One region of the Brachybacterium vulturis genome, then DNA from elsewhere that is predicted to be linked to it. Evidence: riboswitches for the same ligand, from Rfam matches in the RefSeq annotation. Region 1 holds a riboswitch; each other region holds the start of a gene.
The links. A riboswitch is a leader RNA that binds a small molecule or an ion and turns the genes downstream of it on or off. The one in region 1 is predicted to bind thiamine pyrophosphate.
Positions count from the first base shown of each region.

Region 2: another riboswitch for thiamine pyrophosphate. It lies ahead of CFK38_RS01765 (3-oxoacyl-ACP reductase); the one in region 1 lies ahead of CFK38_RS04950 (bifunctional hydroxymethylpyrimidine kinase/phosphomethylpyrimidine kinase).
Region 3: another riboswitch for thiamine pyrophosphate. It lies ahead of CFK38_RS07120 (ECF transporter S component); the one in region 1 lies ahead of CFK38_RS04950 (bifunctional hydroxymethylpyrimidine kinase/phosphomethylpyrimidine kinase).

Region 1 covers NZ_CP023563.1:1,114,985-1,121,007, forward strand. Annotated here, with positions in the region: gene thiM (hydroxyethylthiazole kinase) at 1-279, opposite strand, end outside; gene CFK38_RS04945 (MFS transporter) at 276-1,631, opposite strand; gene CFK38_RS04950 (bifunctional hydroxymethylpyrimidine kinase/phosphomethylpyrimidine kinase) at 1,628-3,310, opposite strand; TPP riboswitch at 3,301-3,393, opposite strand; gene CFK38_RS04955 (exonuclease SbcCD subunit D) at 3,484-4,647, shown strand; gene CFK38_RS04960 (AAA family ATPase) at 4,644-6,023, shown strand, end outside.
Region 2 covers NZ_CP023563.1:397,546-403,568, forward strand. Annotated here, with positions in the region: gene CFK38_RS01750 (RES family NAD+ phosphorylase) at 1-563, opposite strand, end outside; gene CFK38_RS01755 (hypothetical protein) at 560-1,153, opposite strand; gene CFK38_RS01760 (LLM class flavin-dependent oxidoreductase) at 1,261-2,571, opposite strand; gene CFK38_RS01765 (3-oxoacyl-ACP reductase) at 2,571-3,374, opposite strand; TPP riboswitch at 3,569-3,660, opposite strand; TPP riboswitch at 3,779-3,882, shown strand; gene thiO (glycine oxidase ThiO) at 3,875-5,038, shown strand; gene thiS (sulfur carrier protein ThiS) at 5,035-5,277, shown strand; gene CFK38_RS01780 (thiazole synthase) at 5,281-6,023, shown strand, end outside.
Region 3 covers NZ_CP023563.1:1,582,028-1,588,050, reverse strand. Annotated here, with positions in the region: gene CFK38_RS07125 (ATP-binding cassette domain-containing protein) at 1-2,286, opposite strand, end outside; gene CFK38_RS07120 (ECF transporter S component) at 2,276-2,980, opposite strand; TPP riboswitch at 3,019-3,127, opposite strand; gene CFK38_RS07115 (protein-L-isoaspartate O-methyltransferase family protein) at 3,196-3,798, opposite strand; gene CFK38_RS07110 (MBL fold metallo-hydrolase) at 3,834-4,559, opposite strand; gene CFK38_RS17565 (sensor histidine kinase) at 4,875-6,023, shown strand, end outside.

The sequences.
Region 1 (6,023 bases):
CGGGATCCCGTCCATGGCGTCGGTGCTGAGCGTGCCGAGGTTGATCGACAGGGCGTCGGCGAGCGTGGTCACCACCGGGGCCTCGGCCGCGGTCTCGGTCATCATCGGCCGGGCGCCGGCGGCCAGCAGGCCATCGGCCACCAGCGACATCGAGACGGTCGCGGTGAGGCAGTGCACCAGCGGCGCCCGCTCGCGCACCGCGGCCAGGACCGGAGCGACCGGGCCCAGATCCGGGTCCGTGCGCGGGGGCGGGGATATGGGGCCGGGCTGGGCGGTCATCGCAGGCTCCCGGCGGCCACCGTGTCGAGGTCCGCGCCCAGCTCACGCGGTCGCAGATGCGGTCCCCGCGCGGCGCCGACCACCAGCAGCAGACCGCCGAGGACGATCAGGACCAGGACGGTGCCGTGACGGCCCAGCACCGGCTCCAGGGCGGGCACATAGAAGGGGTAGAGCGCCGGCAGCACCAGGGACAGGCTGTATCCGGCGCCGTACCCGGTGGAGCGGATCGAGGTGGGGAAGCGCTCGGAGAGGTAGGCGGCGATCGGCCCGTAGGCGGCGACGGTGGCGACCTGCAGCAGCGCGGCGCAGGCGGCGGCCATCGCCAGAGTGGGGGAGGTGACCGCGAGCCACCACAGCAGCGGTCCCGCCACCGTCGCGGCCGCACCCCAGACCATCAGCAGCCGGCGCCGCCCCACCAGGGTGGACAGGTGCACGGCCGCCGCCATCGCGACCGCCTGCGCCACCGAGGCCAGCCCCATGACGATCGGCACCGCGATCGGCTCCAGCGGCGCATCGGTGCCCAGACGCTCGGTGAGCAGCAGCACGGTGGTGTAGGTCAGCAGCCACAGCCCCGTCATCATCGCGAACACCTGCCAGAACGCGCGCGACCAGGAACCGGCCAGCAGGGTGCGCAGGGTCGGGGCCGACGCGGCGCCCGCGCCGTCGCGGAGCGTCCGCTCCTGCTGCTGCGTGAACAGCGGGGCGTCGCTCACCCGCCGGCGGTAGTAGAGGAGCATGCCCACCGAGAGCAGGGCTCCGGCCGCGAACAGCACCCGCCACCCCCAGGCCGCGTACTGCTGCGGCCCCAGCAGCGTCAGCAGCACCGCGACGGCGAAGGCCACCGCCGCCTGCGCCCAGGGGGCCATCGACAGGATCAGCCCGCTCATCAGCCCGCGCCGACGCGGCGCCGACCATTCCATCGCCAGCGGGATCGCGGCCGAGTACTCACCGGCCACGAAGATGCCGCAGAGGAACCGCAGCAGCAGGATCAGCGCCACCGTCCCGACGCCCAGCAGCTGATGGGTGGGGACCAGCGCGATGGCGAGCGCGCACGCGGCCGTGCCGCCGATGGCGATCCGCGTGGTGCGGGTGCGGCCCAGGCGATCCGCGATCCTGCCGAACACGACCCCGCCGACCGGACGACCCATGAGCATCGCGATGATGATCAGCGCCCCGGTGGAGGCGGTCGCACCGGGCCCGGCCAGCACCAGCATCGCGGGGGCGAGCGCCGTCACGGGCAGGAACACATGGATGTTGTCGATGAAGTTGCCGACCACCCCGGCCCGCAGGGCGGATCGTCCCGTCGGGGGCAGCTGACGGGGTCCGGCGAGCGTCGAGGCGGCGGCGGTCATCGGACCGCCCCGCTGAGAGCGGCCTCCGCAGGGGCATCGTGCGGCGCGAGCCGACGGGCCTGCTCGAAGAACTCCAGCTCGTGGCGGCATGCCAGGAGGAACGCCCGCGCCGCCGCAGCCCGCCGGACGGGGCTGGCCGCGGCGAGCTCCCGCTCGACCTCGCCCAGCGCCCCCTGCACGCCCTCGACGAACCCGGGATCGCGATAGGTCTCCAGCCAGGCGGCGTAGGGATGGCCCGGCGCGATCTCGGCCAGCTCACCACCCACCTGCGCGTAGAGCCAGAAGCACGGCAGCACCGCGGCGGCCACCACCGGGGTGGGGGAGCCGAGCGCATGGCGGAGCAGGAAGTCGGTGTACGCGCTGGTCACCGGGCTGAGGGCGGTGTCGTCCTCGGCGGGCTCCGCGGACAGCCACGAACGATGCAGCTCCGCCTCGACCGTCAAGCAGCTCCGTGAGGACTCCGCCCAGAACGTGCGACCGGAGGCGGTGGTGGACGCCTCCGCGAGGGCGGCCAGGGCGCGGGAGTAGCGAGCGAGGTAGAGCGCATCCTGGGCGAGGTAGACGTCGAACGCCGGGCCGGGCAGGCTGCCGTCCACCAGTGCACGGACGAACCCGGAGTCCGCCACCTGCGCAGCCAGGGAGGACCCGGCGGCCCAGAGCGCGGCGGTCCACGGGCCGGCAGGGGCGACGACCGGGAGCACCGGGGCGATACCGGTCTCCGTGCCGGCATCCCCTGAGCAGGCGTCGATCAGGTCCTCGGGTGCCTCGAGCCGGGCGGGGACCTCGCCCACCCGCAGCCAGGGCGCAGCGGAACCGGCCGCCGCCAGCCGTCGACCCTGGTGGGCGTGGTCCACGGGACCGTGCCCCGTCCCGACCTGCAGGGCAGCCCCGTGCACGATCGCCTCGTGCAGCCACTGGGTCGCCCAGGCCAGGGCCGCGGCGGGGCGGTGGCCCGCACCCAGGCGGGTGGCGAGCGCGGAGGCGAGGGAGCAGCCGGTGCCGTGCGTGGAGGTGGTCTCCACCCGGGCCGAGCTCGCCCGGTGCTGCGAGCCGTCCGGCTCCACCCAGGTGTTGGTCACCTCGCGGTCCTCGAGATGGCCCGTCTTGACGAGGACGGCGACTCCGGTCTCCGCCGCCCAGCGGCCGGCCTGCGCGAGCGCCTCGTCCTCGGTCCGGGCGCGCGGCGCACCGGTGAGCACCGCGAGCTCGTCGATGTTCGGGGTGACCACGCTCGCACGGCGGCAGAACCGGAGCATCGCCCGCTCGGCCGCGGGCTCCAGGAGGCGATGGCCGCTGGTGGCGACCATCACCGGATCCACCACGAGCACCCGCGGCGGATGCGCGTCGATCCAGGCCGCCACCGCCTCGATGACCTCGACGGTGCCGAGCATGCCGGTCTTGACGGCCTCGAGCGTGACGTCGTCGCTGACCGCGGTCAGCTGGGCGGCGAGGAACTCGGCGGGCGGCACATGGATGTCGCACACGCCGTGGGTGTTCTGCGCGACCACCGCGGTGACCACGGCCATGCCGTAGCCGCCCGCGGCGGTGATCGACTTGAGATCCGCGGCGGTGCCGGCGCCGCCGGTGGGGTCCGTCCCCGCGATCGAGACCACGCGCGGCACCGTCGGCCGTGCGGGGAGGAGGGCGGACGGGGACTGGGTGCAAGGATCCGGACTCATGCGGACATCCCTTCGCTAGTACGAACTAGATCAGGTTCCACGGGTGTCATCTCAGCGCGTCATGCGCACCCCGTGTCCGCCGACCACCCTAGAGCACGAGCTCGCGGCGGGCACCCGCCGTCCGCCGCGGCGAGACGTCACCGGCTGTCGGCCCCCGCTCGTAGGCTCAGGGCATGAAGATCCTGCACACCTCGGACTGGCACCTGGGCCGCACCCTGCACAAGGTCGATCTGCACGCCCACCAGGCCGCCTTCCTCGACTGGCTGGTCGACCTGGTCCGGGGCGAGCGGGTGGACGTGGTCGTCATCCCCGGGGACGTCTATGACCGCGCCGTGCCCGCCGTGTCCAGCGTGACTCTGCTGGACAGCGCCCTGGCGCGCCTGGCCGACACCGGCGCCACCGTGGTGCTGACCTCCGGGAACCATGACTCCCCGGAGCGGCTCGGCTTCGGTCGCTCGCTGATGCGCCCCGGCATCCACCTGCTCACCGACGTGCCCGGCATCGAGCATCCCGTCTCCGTGGCCGACGAGCACGGCGAGGTGCTCTTCTTCGGCCTGCCCTACCTCGAACCCGACCGGGCCCGCACCGAGCTGGTGGGGGAGGGGGAGGCGCCGCTGGCCCGCAGCCACGAGGCCGTCACCCGTGCCGCGCTGGACCGCGTGCACGAGCGCGCCGCCGCGCATCCGGGAGCGCGCACCGTCGTCCTTGCCCACACCTTCGTCACCGGCGGCGATGCCAGCGACTCCGAGCGGGACCTCTCCGTCGGCGGCGTCGACTCGGTGCCCGCCGGTGTGCTGGGAGGCCTCGACTACCTGGCGCTGGGCCATCTGCACGGCTGCCAGGACCTCACCCGCCTCGTCGGCGCCCCCGCCTGGTATTCCGGCTCGCCGCTGGCGTTCTCCTTCTCCGAGAAGAACCATCGCAAGTCCGTGCTGCTGGTGGAGCTCGGCGCCCCCGGGACCGCAGCGGAGATCAGGCGGATCCGGACCCCCGTCCCGCGTCCGCTCACCGAGCTGCGCGGCAGCCTCGAGGAGATCCTCGCCCGGGCCGACGAGCACGGCGGCGACTGGGTCAAGGCCGTCGTCACCGACCCGGCCCGCCCCGCCCACCTGCAGGAGCAGCTGCGCGAGGCCTACCCCCACCTGCTGCTGACCGAGTACGCGCCCGAGGGCCGGGAGGCGAGAGCGGGCACCCCGGTGGTGCGGCGGGAGCAGAACCCGCTGGACGTGATGGACGACTTCCTCGCCCACGTCACCGGCGCGGCCCCCACCTCCGCCGAGCACGAGGTCCTGGACCGCGCCTATACCGCGGTGCGCCGCCAGCAGGAGGCCTCATGAAGCTCCACCACCTGCGCCTGACCGGGATCGGCCCCTTCGCGGGCACCGTGCAGATCGACCTCGCCGCCCTCGGCGCGAGCGGCATGTTCCTGCTCGAGGGGCCCACCGGCTCCGGCAAGTCCACGATCCTCGACGCCATCGTCTTCGCCCTGTACGGGCAGGTCGCCGGCAGCGTCAGCAGCGGCGACCGGATCCGTTCGCAGTTCGCCCCGCCCACCGAGGCGAGCGTGGTGGACCTGGTGTTCGAGACCGCCTCCGGGATCTTCCGGGTGCGCCGCCAGCCCGAGTTCCACCGCCCCAAGCTGCGCGGCACCGGCACCACCAAGGAACAGGCCAGGGCCGTGCTCTGGCGGATCGGCTCCCCGCAGCTGATCGAGGACGTCATCGCCGACACCGCGGGCGGGGGCAGCGGCACCGAGGCGATCGCGAGCCGCCTCGACGAGGTGGGCCGCGAGATCCAGCGCGCCGTGGGGCTCACCCGTGAGCAGTTCACCCAGACCGTCCTGCTGCCCCAGAACGAGTTCGCCCGCTTCCTGCGCGCCGGCACCGGGGAGCGCCAGGCGGTGCTGCAGCGCGTCTTCGGCACCGAGACCTACGCTCGCGTGGAGAAGCAGCTCGAGGAGATGCGCAAGCAGGCCAAGCGCGAGGTCGACGCCGCCCAGCAGACCCTCGGCACTGCGCTGGCCCGCTTCACCGAGGCCGCAGCCCTGCAGGAGGAGCCGGTCGGCGTGCTCGAGGAGCATGCCGCGGCGCTGCGCCTGGAGCCGCTGGCAGCGCTCGCCGCGGAGCACCTCGCGGCGGTGACCGCCCGGGCCGACGAGGCTCGGGACGCGGCGGAGCAGGCCGGGACCGCCGAGCAGGCCGCCCGCACCGCGGCCGAGACCGCCACCACCGCCCGGAAGCGCATCGATCGCCGCCGGGAGCTCGACGCGCTCGCCCACCGGCTCTCGACGGAGAAGCCCGCGCTCGAGACGGCTCGCACCGCCCTGCAACGGGATGAGTCCGCCCGCCCCGTCCTCGAGGTGCTGCGCCGTCGTGATGCCGCCTCCGCGCAGGCCGCCTCCGCGGTCGAGGCGCTCGCGCAGCTCGCGAGTGGCACGCGGCCGCAGCAGAGTGCGGTCGTGGACCTGCTGGACGGGGAGGATGCTGCGGCGCGCCTGGTGGCCGCAGCCGAGGACGCCACCGCCGCAGCCGGCGCGCTCCAGGACTTCGTCGACCTCGAGGCCGCGCTGCCCGCGCGCGAGCAGAAGCTCGCTGAGCGGCGGGAGCAGCTCACCGCGGCGACGACAGCCCTGGCCGCGCTCACCGAGCAGCTCGAGGCACGACCGGCCCGACGCACCACGCAGGTCACCGCCCGCGATGCCGCCCGCAAGGAC
Region 2 (6,023 bases), 720 kb from region 1:
TCGGGAGCGGTCGGGAACGCAGCGGCGGAGCGGGCGAAGAGGACGACCCTCCGATCCCCGCTGATCGTGGAGGGGACGAGGAGTCCGTCGACCTGCTCTCCGAGCTGCTCATGGATGGCTGCGGCCCATGCGCGGCAGGTGCTCTTCGGGGCCTGCGCGAGGGAGGCGGAAGCGCCGTGCCGTACGGCCCAGTCGCCGCTCCCGTCCCCGCCGGTGAGGTTCAACAGCTCCAGGGGACGGGTGGGTCGCCAGCCGGACAGCGCTCTGTCCCCGGTGAGCGTGATCGCCCGGTCGCCCTGGAAGACCTCGGCGAAGGCGGTCGTGTACTCAGGCGCCGCATAGGAGACGCCGGCGGTGGAGCGAGCAGTGAGCGGGCCCGGCTGCGGGTCCCACCCCTTGCTGCGCAGCGGGCCGTTCCACCGCAGCTCGTCCCACGCCGACGGATGCCTCCCGGCCACCGTATGGATCCGCCACAGGGGTCCGTCGTATCGGGTGACGGCGTCCGGGAACAGCGCGAGAGGGACCGCCGGACGCCGAGGATTCTTCGCCGACGCTGTGCTCATTCAAAACCGAGTTCGTCGACCAGGGCGACGACGACATCCACGGGGCCTCCCCGGAGCAACCATTGCGCCGGGGAGCGCGCGTCGAGTTCGTCGTGCGGTGTCGTCATGAAGCGCTGGATCGACAGCGGGTGGAGGTGTCCGGGGAAGGCGGGCACGACCTCTCGGAGCCCCGGGACCACCTGCTCTCCCTCGAACTGCCAAGCAGGGAAACGGGTGGTGCGCCCGCCGCCCGAGGGCAGGGCATAGAGGTCTCCGACCGCCTTCGAGCGGCGGATGCTCGCATCCTTGCGGCCCAGTCGCTCCGCCACCTCGGCTGTCGTCAGCGACGCGGCCCATGCCTGCTCCTCCGCTGCCGCACGATCCCGGGCCACCTGGTTCTGAGACGCCGCGCGGGCCTGCGGAGCGAGATCCTCCTCGGTGAGGTCCGTGGTCTCCAGCAGGAAGGATCGCTCCCCCGCGGAGAGCGCCTCGGAGGTGGACTCGCTGGCCTCGCGCAGGATGTCCAGGAGCGCATCGACGGTCAGCGGGTTGCCGCGCCGCTCCAATGCGCCCTCGAGACGGGCCGTGTACTCGTGGGTCGCGCCGCTCATGCACATAACGTTACACCGTAACGTTCCGTAACGCGATGGTCGTCAGGGGTCCGGTTCGTGGTGGGACTCCTGGCGTATCGAGGATGCTCCGCGCCGGCCGCGCCCGCCTACGGCCGCGGCAGACCCAGGTGTTCGCGCAGGGTGCTCCCGGCGTACTCGCGCCGGAACCTGCCGCGCTCCTGCAGCACCGGCACGACCTGGTCGACGAAGTCCTCGATCCCTCCCGGGAGGGTGGGCGGCATGAGGTTGAAGCCGTCGGCCGCGCCCGCATCGACCCAGCGCTCGATCTCGTCGGCCACCGTCTCCGGGGTGCCGATGACCGTGGCATGTCCCCCGCCGGCTGCGAGGAAGCCCAGCAGCTCGCGCACCGTCGGCCGTGCGGTGCGGATGATCCGCAGCACCGTGGCGTAGCGCCCCTTCGGGCCGGTGAACTCCTCCAGCGGCGGCAGCGGCGGGACGGGAGCATCCAGCTCCCACCCCGAGGTGTCCTGGCCCACGAAGAACGCGAGCTGGCGGAGGGAGTGCTCGACGGGGAGGCGGGAATGGAGGTCCGCCTGCAGGCGCCGGACCTCCTCCTCGGTCGAGCCGACGTAGGTGACCAGCCCCGGCATGACCGCGATCAGATCCGGATCACGGCCCAGCGCGGCGGCGCGGGCACGGACGTCCGTGCGGTAGGCGTGCGCCGATTCGAGGTCCCAGGCCACCGCGTAGATCCCCTCGGCCCAGCGGGCGGCGAGGTCGCGCCCCGGCTCCGAGGCCCCGGCCTGGAACAGCACCGGGCGCCCCTGCGGCGGCGTCGGCACGTTCAGCGGGCCGTCGACCGCGAAGGAGTCACCATGATGCTCCAGCGGACGGAGCATGGAGGGGTCGACGTAGACGCCGCCCGGATCGGCGCGGATGCTCTCGCGCGGCCACGAGTCCCACAGGCCGTGGAGCACCCGGAGGAACTCCTCCGCCGTGGCGTACCGCTCCTCATGGGCGGGCAGCGCGGCCATGCCGTGGTTGCGGGCCTCCGCGTCGGTCATCGAGGTGACCACGTTGATCCCGGCCCGGCCGTGGGAGATGTGATCGAGGCTGGCGAGCAGGCGGGCCGCATGGAACGGATCCCAGAAGGTGCTCGAGACCGTGGTGACCAGGCCGATCCGCTCGGTGGCACGCGCCAGCGCCGTGAGCACCGTGATCGGCTCCAGGAACCACGTCGGCCCGCGCTCGGCCCCGGCGGGGGCGATCGACTGGCCGTCGGCGAGGAAGATCGCATCGAGCCGGCCGCGCTCGGCGATCTGCGCGAGCTCCTCCCAGTAGGTGATGTCGCCCAGGCGCAACACCGCGGAGCCGGGCGCGCGCCAGGCCGCACCGTGGTGACCGACCGCGTGCGCGAACAGGTTCAGCCGCACGTGGCGGCGAGCGGGTGCCGGCATCAGTCCTTCACCAGCCCGCCGTCGACGACGAGGTTCTGCCCGGTGATCGCCCGCGACCAGGGCGAGGCGAAGAACAGCACGGCATCGGCGAACTCGGTGGGCGTGGTCACCGACTGCAGCGGGGTGCTCGCGGCGATCGCGTCGAAGACGGCCTCGGGTGTCGCGGAGCTCGCGTCGGTGGTGCGCAGCAGGCCGCCGCTGAGCATGTTCACCGTGACGCCGCGCGGGCCGAGATCGGCGGCGAAGGTGCGGGTCAGCGACAGCAGCGCCGCCTTGGCCGCGGTGTAGTCGTGGTAGGGCACCACCGGATGCTGGAAGAGGTTGGTCCCGATGTTGATGACGCGGCCCGAGCCCGCCCGGTCGAAGCCCGGCAGCGCTGCCTGGATGGTGTTCAGCGCCCCCTGCACGGCGCTCGAGAACTGGGCCGAGAAGGCGTCGTAGTCGATCTCGTGCGCCTTCGCCCTCGCGTCCCCGTCGAACGAGAAGCCGCTGAGCGCATTGTTCACGACCGTGCTGATGGGGGCGTCGAACTCGGCCTGGGCCGCCTCGAACAGCGCCTCCACCTCGCTGCGGTCCCTGACGTCGGCGCGCACCGCGACCGCTCGGCCGGGGTGGGGGGCTGCGAGGTCCCGGGCGGCGTCCGCGCTGGTGAGGTGGTTGATGACGACGCGAGCGCCTTCACGCAGCAGGGCTTCGGTGATCGCGCGGCCGAGGCCGCGGGCGCCGCCGGTGACCAGGACGACCTGGTCGGCGAGGGCGGGGATGCTCTGGGACGGCGCGGGTGCGGAGGAGGGGGTGGTCATGGGTGGTTCGTCCTTTCGATGACGGGATGCGAGCCCCCGGGATGCCGGCGGGACCGGCATCCGGGCAGGGGAGGGAGAGCGCTCCTCGGGTGGAGGGGCGGATCGACGGGGGTCGGCTCTGATCCCGTTCTCGAGGACGGTGGGCGCGGGAGCGTCATGGCACGTGGCGTCGGCGCGGGTGTGGCCAGCGCGCAGCAGTTCATCGACGACATTCCTCCGCGAGTACGAACTCGATCAGGTTCACCGGGTGTGTTCTCAGCCCTGTCGGGCACCCCGTGTCGGTCGTCGACTATACCCATGGCCGCGGCGGCGGGGCGGCGCGTCCCGTTTCAGCAGCCGCAGCGGTCGTGCGGAGGGAGCGGTCTCCGCCCCGGTGCGCGGCGCGTTCCGCTGCGGGTAGGCTGGCCCGGTTCCGTGGGAGCCCGATCGTCGGGCTGAGAGGGCCTCGTGCCGACCACCAGCACTGGATGCGGGTCATGCCGCCGTCAGGAGGACCGCTCATGCAGCACATCGCCGTCGTCGGCGCCGGGATCATCGGACTGCTCACCGCACTGGAGCTGAGACGCCGCGGTCACCGGGTCGAGATCCGTTCCATCGGCGTGGCCGAGCAGGCCACCCATGCGGCGGCCGGGATGCTCGCCCCCACCAGCGAGGTCCAGTTCGGCCAGCACTCGCTGGGGCCTCTGATGAGGAAGGCCGCGAGCCACCACCGCGCGCTGGCCGCCGAGCTCGGCCTGCGCACCGAGAAGCCGCTGGGCTACCGCGATACTCCGACCCTCGTCGTCGGCCGCGACCGGTCCGACCTCGAGGCCCTGCGGCTTCTCGCGCAGGAGCAGTGCGCGGCGGGTGCCGAGGTCGAGGAGCTCACCTCCGCGCAGCTGCGTGGCCGCGCCCCGACGCTGGCCCGGCACGTGGCCGGCGCGATGCTCGTCCCCCGTGACCACCAGGTGGACCCCCGCACCCTGGTCGCCGCCGTCCTCGATGCCCTGACCGGCCCGGGCCGACCGGGCGACGGGCCGCCCGTCCCCCTCACGACCGGCAGCCGCGTCGCCTCCACCGACGAGATCGACGCCGACCGGATCGTTCTCACTGCCGGCCTCGGCACCTCCGCGATCGACGGACCCCATCGGGTGCTCGACCTGTCGCTGCGACCGGTCCACGGTGACATCCTGCGCCTGCACGTCCCCGACTCCGCCCTGCTGCCCGGGGAGGACAACCTGCTGGACCACACGGTCCGAGCCCTGGTCCGCGGTCGTCCCCTCTACCTGGTGCCGCGCGACGGCGGCCTCGTGCTCGGAGCCACCAGCCGTGAGGACGCCATGACCGGCGCATCGGCCGGCGGCGTGCTGACTCTGCTGCAGGATGCGGCCGAGATCCTTCCCGCGATCCGGGACACCGAACTGCGCGAGGTGACCGCTCGCGCCCGTCCCGGCACCCCGGATGACCTCCCGCTGCTGGGACCGGTGCCGGGACACCCGGACGTGATCGTCTCGACCGGCTATCACCGCCACGGCATCCTGCTCTCGGCCTGGGCGGCGGCTCGCACCGCCGATCTCCTCGAGGCCGACCCCGGGGCGCCGCCGCCCGCGGAGATGGCCGGGGAGCTCGCAGCCGTCGATCCAGCCCGTTTCACCACCACGTCCCCACTCCAGGAGGCCTCATGAGCATCGTCGTCCACGTCAACGGCGAGAACCTTGACCTGCCCGACGCCGTCACGGTCCGCGACCTGGTGGCCGACCGCCTCGGTCGCGCTGTCGGCGACGACGGGCGAGCGTGCGACGGCACCCCGCTCGGCGTGGCCATCGCCGTCGACGAGGCCGTCCTGCCGCGCAGCAGCTGGGCCCACACCCCGCTCACCCCCGATGCCCGGTACGAGCTCGTCACCGCCGTCCAAGGAGGATGACCCATGGCCGACCTGCCCGAGACAGATCTCGTCATCGCCGGGGAGACCCTGACCTCCCGCCTGGTCATGGGCACCGGTGGCATCACGGACCTGGCGGCGCTGGAGCGTGCCCTGCTCGCCTCCGGCACCGCGATGACCACGGTCGCCCTGCGCCGCTTCTCCCCGACGACGCGGGACTCCGTGTTCACGATGATCCGCCGCCTGGGGATCCGCACCCTGCCCAACACCGCCGGCTGCTTCAGCGCCCGCGACGCCGTGCTGACGGCGGAGCTGGGTCGTCAGGCCCTCGAGACGGACTGGGTGAAGCTCGAGGTCATCGCGGATGAGGACACCCTGCTTCCCGATGGTGTCGAGCTCGTCGAGGCCACCGCCATGCTCGTCGATCGCGGTTTCACCGTGCTGCCGTACACCACGGACGACCCGGTCCTGGCGCAGCGCCTCCAGGACGTCGGCGCGGCCGCGGTGATGCCGCTGGGAGCTCCGATCGGCACCGGCCTCGGAGTGCTGAACCCCCACAACATCGAGATGATCACCTCCCGGGCCTCGGTGCCGGTCGTGCTCGATGCCGGGATTGGCACGGCCTCCGATGCCGCGCTGGCGATGGAGCTCGGCTGTGACGCGGTGCTCGCCGCGAGTGCCATCACACGCGCACGCGACCCCGAGGCCATGGCCCGCGCGATGGCCCACGCCGTCCAGGCGGGCCATCTCGCGGCGGGCGCCGGCCGGATCCCGCGCCGGAGCCTGGC
Region 3 (6,023 bases), 470 kb from region 1:
CTCCCCCTCGCCGAGGCCTCGTGACTCGAGCGCGAAGGCGATCCGCTCGGCGCTGCGCACCGCATCGACCAGCAGGCCGAAAGCGCAGCGCAGCAGGTGACGGGGCCGCAGCCGGGCCACGGTCCCCTCGGCGGTCAGCGGCAGCCGTACCCGATGAGCGCGGGTGAGCGTCTCCCACCGGCGCGGCAGCTCCTCCAGCAGCCGGTGCCCGGCCAGCAGCGCGTAGGCGAACCGGGCGGGCAGGCGCGCATGCTGCTGCAGGCTCACCATCGTGGTCCGCGGCTCGGTGGCCCACAGGACGGTGAGGGCGCCGAGCCCGATCACCAGCGCCCGCAGCGCCAGCGCCGCGCCCAGCACGATCCCCTCCTCGGTGATCCGGATCGGCAGCTCGGGCCAGGGTTCGTGCCCGGGACGGCTGACCACGTTGACCAGGAAGATCCCGCTCGCGAACACCACGAAGGGCAGCTGGGCACGCAGCAGGGCGAGCGGTCCGCGGCGGCAGCCGACCATCACGCCGACGCCGAGCAGGGCGTACAGCACCAGCAGCGGGGCCGGCTCGGTCAGCGCGATGCACACGATGCTCAGCCCGGTCAGCAGGGCCAGCAGCACGGTGGGATTGCGCCGGGCGAGCCATCCCCGGGGGCGGGTCCTCGCGGCAGGGTCCGCGGCCGGCGGGGGCTCCGCCGCGGCCGGCGGCTCGTCCGCAGCCGGCCCTCCCGCGACGAGCCCGGCGCGCTGCAGCAGCGCCTCGTCCTGCAGCAGGGCCGCGGGCGGCATCGGCCCGTGCAGCCGGCCATCGGCGATCACGGCCACCGCATCGGCCGCTTCCACGGTGCGCAGGTCATGGGTGGCGATGACCACCCCCTGCCCGGCATCGGCCGCCTCCCGCAGCTGCTGGAGGACGGTGCCCGCGGCGGCCCGATCCAGGCCGTAGCCGGGCTCGTCCGCCAGCAGCACCGGCCGCTCGGCGAGCAGCATCGCACCGAGGGAGAGACGACGCTGCTGACCGCCGGAGAGCGCGAAGGGGCTCGCCTCCCGCTGCTCGTCGAGCCCGAGCCGGGTGAGCATCGCCGCGACCTGTGCGGTCTCCGCCCCGGAGGCCGCGAGCTCCCCACCCACGGTGTCGGCCACGAACTGGGCTTCGGGCCGCTGGAACACGAGGCCCGCCGCGGCCCCCTCCACCTCACCGCGACGCGGCGGGTCCAGCCGGGACAGCGCCCCCAGCAGGGTCGACTTGCCGGCACCGTTGCGGCCGACGACGGCGAGCAGCTGCCCGGAGCGCACGGTGAGGTCGACCCCGGTCAGGACAGGACGGCTCCGAGGGCCGAGATCCGCGCCCCGCACGGTCAGCAGCGGCTCCGTCGCGGGTCCCGGGGCCGGGCCCGGGGCGGGGCTCGTCCCCCGCTCCGGACCCGGCTCCGCCGCGCCCTCCAGCTGCTGCTCGAGCTCGCGCGGCAGCCAGCATCCGGCCTCACGCAGGGTGGCGCCGTGACGGGCGAGGACGTCCCCGGTCGGCCCGTCGGCGAGCACCCGTCCGGAGGCGTCCAACGCGATGGTGCGCGGCGGCAGCCCCGCCACCCCGCGCTCCCCCGCCCAGTCGTCGAGCCGGTGCTCGACCAGCAGCACCGCGACCTCGCCGCCGGCGGCGGCCGTGACGGCCTCGCGCACCGCGGCCACCCCGTCGGCGTCGAGCATCGCGGTCGGTTCGTCCAGCAGCAGCAGGCGGGGCCGGCCCACCACGGCCGCGGCGAGCCCTGCCCGTTGCAGCTGCCCGCCGGACAGCGTCGCGGCGCTGCGCTCGCTCAGCTCGTCGATCCCGGCCTCGGCCAGAGCATGGTGCACGCGCTGTCCGATCTGCGCAGGCGGGAGGCAGCGGCTCTCGAGCGGGAGCGCGACGTCGTCGGCCACCTGCGGCAGGCAGACCCCGTCGGCCGGATCCTGCCCGAGGAATCCGACGGCCGCGGAGGTGGCGAGGACGCCGCCGGCGATCGGATCGATGTCGCCCACCCGCAGCGTCCCGGTGACCCGGCCCCGCTGGTGGGCGGGGATCGCACCGGCGAGCGCACGCAGCAGCGTGGACTTGCCGCAGCCGCTGGGTCCCAGCAGCAGCACCTGCTCCCCGGCCCGCAGGGTCCCGGTCCAAGGGCCGACGCCGGCGCCCGAGGGCAGCACCACCTCGAGGTCCCTCGCCTCGACGACGAGCTCGGCGGGCGCGGCGGACGCGGCGGACGCGGCGGCCTCGACCGGGCGCGACGCGTCCCGGACCGTTCCCCGCTCAGCGGACACGGCGCTGCGGGATCCCGTCGGCCTGCGCCGACGCACCGATCGCGAAGTTCGCCAGCACCCCGGTGCGCTCCAGCGCACGGACGATCACGCGGGCCAGCAGCCCGCCGAGGACGATCCCGGAGAGCACCTGCATGCCCAGCCGCAGCGTGAGCAGGTCCTGCCCGTACCAGCCCAGCCGGTACGCGGACCAGAAGAACACCAGGCCCGCGCCGAGCGCGCCCGAGGCGGCGAACACGCCCCAGCCGAAGCGGCGGTAGCGGGTCAGGGCGAAGGGCAGCTCGCTGCCGAGCCCCTGCAGCGCGGCCGAGAGCACCAGCAGCGGCCCGACGGGGCTGCCCAGGAACACCACTTCGATGGTCCCGGCGAGCATCTCGGCGAGGATGCCCACGCCGGGTCGGCGGACGATGGCGATCGCGATCGGCGCCACCAGCAGCCAGGAGCCGAAGATCAGGTGCTGGGCGACGTCGCCGGCGGGGCCCATCGCGATCGCCAGCCAGCTCCAGGCCTGCACGAACACCCAGTACAGGAATCCGAACAGCACGCCGAGCACGACGACCAGCACGATCTCGCGCAGACCGAGTCGGGAGCGGGCGGCCGTGGGATCGGGGTCCGGGCTCGCAGCGGGCGGCGGGCCGCCGGGATCGACGGCAGGAGCAGCGGTGGGTGCGGAGGCATCACGAGAAGCTGGGATCACGGTCCGTGCCTTTCCAGACGGGCACGGGCGCGCAGCGACATTCGCTCGGCGGAGCTCCCTGCGCCGGCATGATCCGGATCAGGTTCTACGGTCGGAGTTCGAGAACTCCCTCTCAGCCCGGCCTACCGGACTCCCGTGCACGGGGCCACCCTAACCGGAGCGTCCCCTCCCGTGCACGGCGTCCAGGCGGCGGACCCTCCCGTGCCCGGCTCGGCTCACGGCCGGTCCTCGATGAGGGGCACGAAGAGGTAGGCCCCGTGGACGGTCTCCTCCAGTGCGTCCCCGCGGCGGGCGATCCGTCGCAGCTGCTGCGCGACGGGGATGACCAGGATCCCGCCCTCGCCCAGCTGCGCGGGCAGCGCCGGCGGCAGCTGCTCGGCTCCGGCGGAGACGAGGATGCGATCGAAGGGAGCGTCCTCGGGGGCGCCGAGCACGCCGCGCCGGGCGGTGCGGATCCGCGCCCGGCCCTCGGGCACGGTCTCGGCGAGCGCGGCGCGGGCCGGGCCCAGCAGGCTCTCCTGGCGTTCGAGCCCGAGCACGGTCCCGGTGGGGCCGACGAGATGGGCGAGCAGGGCGGTGGTCCAGCCGGAGCCGGCTCCCAGGTCGAGCACCCGGTGCCCCTCGCGCACATCGAGCAGGCGGAGCATGTTCTCCACGGTGGTGGGCTGCGAATTGGTCTGCCCCTCGCCGATCGGCAGCGGGGCGTCCTCCCCCGCCCGATGACGGAGCGAGGCCGGGAGGAAACGGGCCCGCGGCACCGCCCGCATCGCCCGGGCGACCCGGTCGGCGGGCCTCGCCCTGCCCCACAGCTCCTGCATCTCGCTCCCCTCCTGATGTCCTCTGCCCGGCGTGCTCAGTCGGCGCCGACCTCGATGACCCCGTCGGCCGGCCAGTCGCGCACCTCGGTGCCCTCCGGGGCGAGGGACGTGGACTGGCGCAGGAAGATCGGGCGGCCGACGTCGGAGGCGATCGCCTCGTGCACCGGCAGTGCGAGCACCGGGCCGACGGCCCGCAGGAAGTCGATGGTCTCGCCGATCTTCGACCAGGGAGCGACCACCGCGAAGGCGAGCACCTCGATGCCGCGGAACTGCGGGACCGGTTCGAGCGAATCACCGGTGATGCCGAGACGGGGACCGTCCCCGGCGGAGAGCACCAGGCCCGAGTTCCCCACCCGGGGGATGTCCGGATGGATGATCGCGTGCCGGCCGCCGACGGCCTCGAGGCGCACCGCCTGCTCCCCCGGGGCCGCGGGCAGCTCGTGCACGTCACCGGCGGCGAGGGCCAGCAGGCGCCGCGCGGGGACCGCGGCGGCATCGCTTGCGGGCTCGGCGAGCAGCGCAGCCGTCTCCGGCTCGGCGATCACCTCGGCGCCCTCGGCCCGGTCCAGCACCTCCTCGAGCAGCGCCCGGTCGAGGTGGTCGGGATGCTGGTGCGTGATCAGCACCGCGTCCAGGCCCGACAGCAGCTCAGCGTCCAGGCCGCGCACGGCATCCGCGCTGAAGCCTCCGGGATCCACCAGCAGGCGCCGCCCGGCGATCTCCACGAGCAGGCAGGAGTGGACGAGGTGGCGGATCTTCATCGGGTCCTCCCGGGGGCGAGGTCAGGTGTGCCTCGAACATATCGCCGCGGACGGCTCCGTGCCAGGGCCGAGCGGTCCGGAGGCGCGATCCGCAGCCGGCGGACGGCGGGTCACGGCCCGGTGCCGCCGTCCCCGGGCCCCGCGCCCTCCACCGATCGGTGGAGGGCGGGAGGGCCGCTCGACGGTGTCGGTCCCGGCGCACCATCACCAGACTCGGGGGATGACCAGCACCCGCACCGCACTGCCGCCGCCCCTCTGCCACCGACCTGCCGATCCAGGCTCCGGCGGCACTACTGTGGGGGGCGTGGAGCCCTCATGAGACCGGCTGAGACGCGCACCTTCATCGCCGGCGGCAATCTCGACGTTCCCGACGTCTCCCCGCGGAGCTGGGCCACGAACTGGCCCCTGCACCTGGTGGTCGCCGGGACCACGCTGCTGGGGCTGGTGGCCGGGCCCGGCCCGGTCCCGACGCTGCTGGTGCTGCTCTGGCTCGTGGTCTACGCCGCCGCTCACTGGGCGGTGGTGCTGCGCGGCCTGCTCGGCGCGGGCGCGGTGAGCGGCATCCTGCTCGGCGCGATCGCCCTGGCCCTGCTGGCGTTCTCGCACCAGGGGATACACCTGTTCGCGGCCTTCATGCTGATGTGGGTGCTGCTGTCCAGCTATCGCACGGGACTGGTGGCGACCCTGCTGCTGGCGACCGGGATGACCCTGGTGCTGCTGCCCGACGGGCTGGACCGCGGCCCGGCCGGCGTGGCGGTGGTGCTCGCCGTCGGCCTCGGCAGCGCCCTGTTCTCCATCCTCATGGCCTCCTGGATCTGGCAGACCGAGCTGCTCTCCCACGAGCGCCGGGAGCTGGCCGAGCAGCTGGCCGCCACCGTGGCCCGCCTCGAGGACACCCGCACCGAGCTGCTCGCTCTCGAGCACCGGCGCGGGGCGGACGAGGAGGCGAGCCGCTTCGCCGCCGAGATCCACGACACCCTCGCCCAGTCCTTCACCTCGATCACGATGCTCTCCCAGGCCGCCCGACAGACCGACGCCGCAGGCCGCGCCGACGCCGTCCCCTCGGCGCTGCTGGCCCAGATCGAGGAGGTCTCGCGCGAGGGTCTGGCCCAGGCCCGTGCGCTGATCGCCCGCACCCAGCCGCCGCTGGATCTCGCGGCCGGTCTGGACCGGCTGGCCGCGGACCTCGAGGAGCGCACCGGCGTGCGCACCCGCGTGGACGCGTCGGGCTGGTCCCCGGTCGCCACCCGTGCCGAGGTGGTGCTGCTGCGGACCCTCCAGGAGGCCCTGCGCAACATCGAGCGGCATGCCGAGGCCGCGACCGTGCGCATCCACCTCACCCGGGAGGACGCCGTGGCGCTGCTCGAGGTCGCCGACGACGGCATCGGTGTCGATACCGGTCTGCCCACCGCCGGGTACGGGCTGGTGGGGATGCGGTCCCGGCTCGAGGCGGAGGGCGGCGCT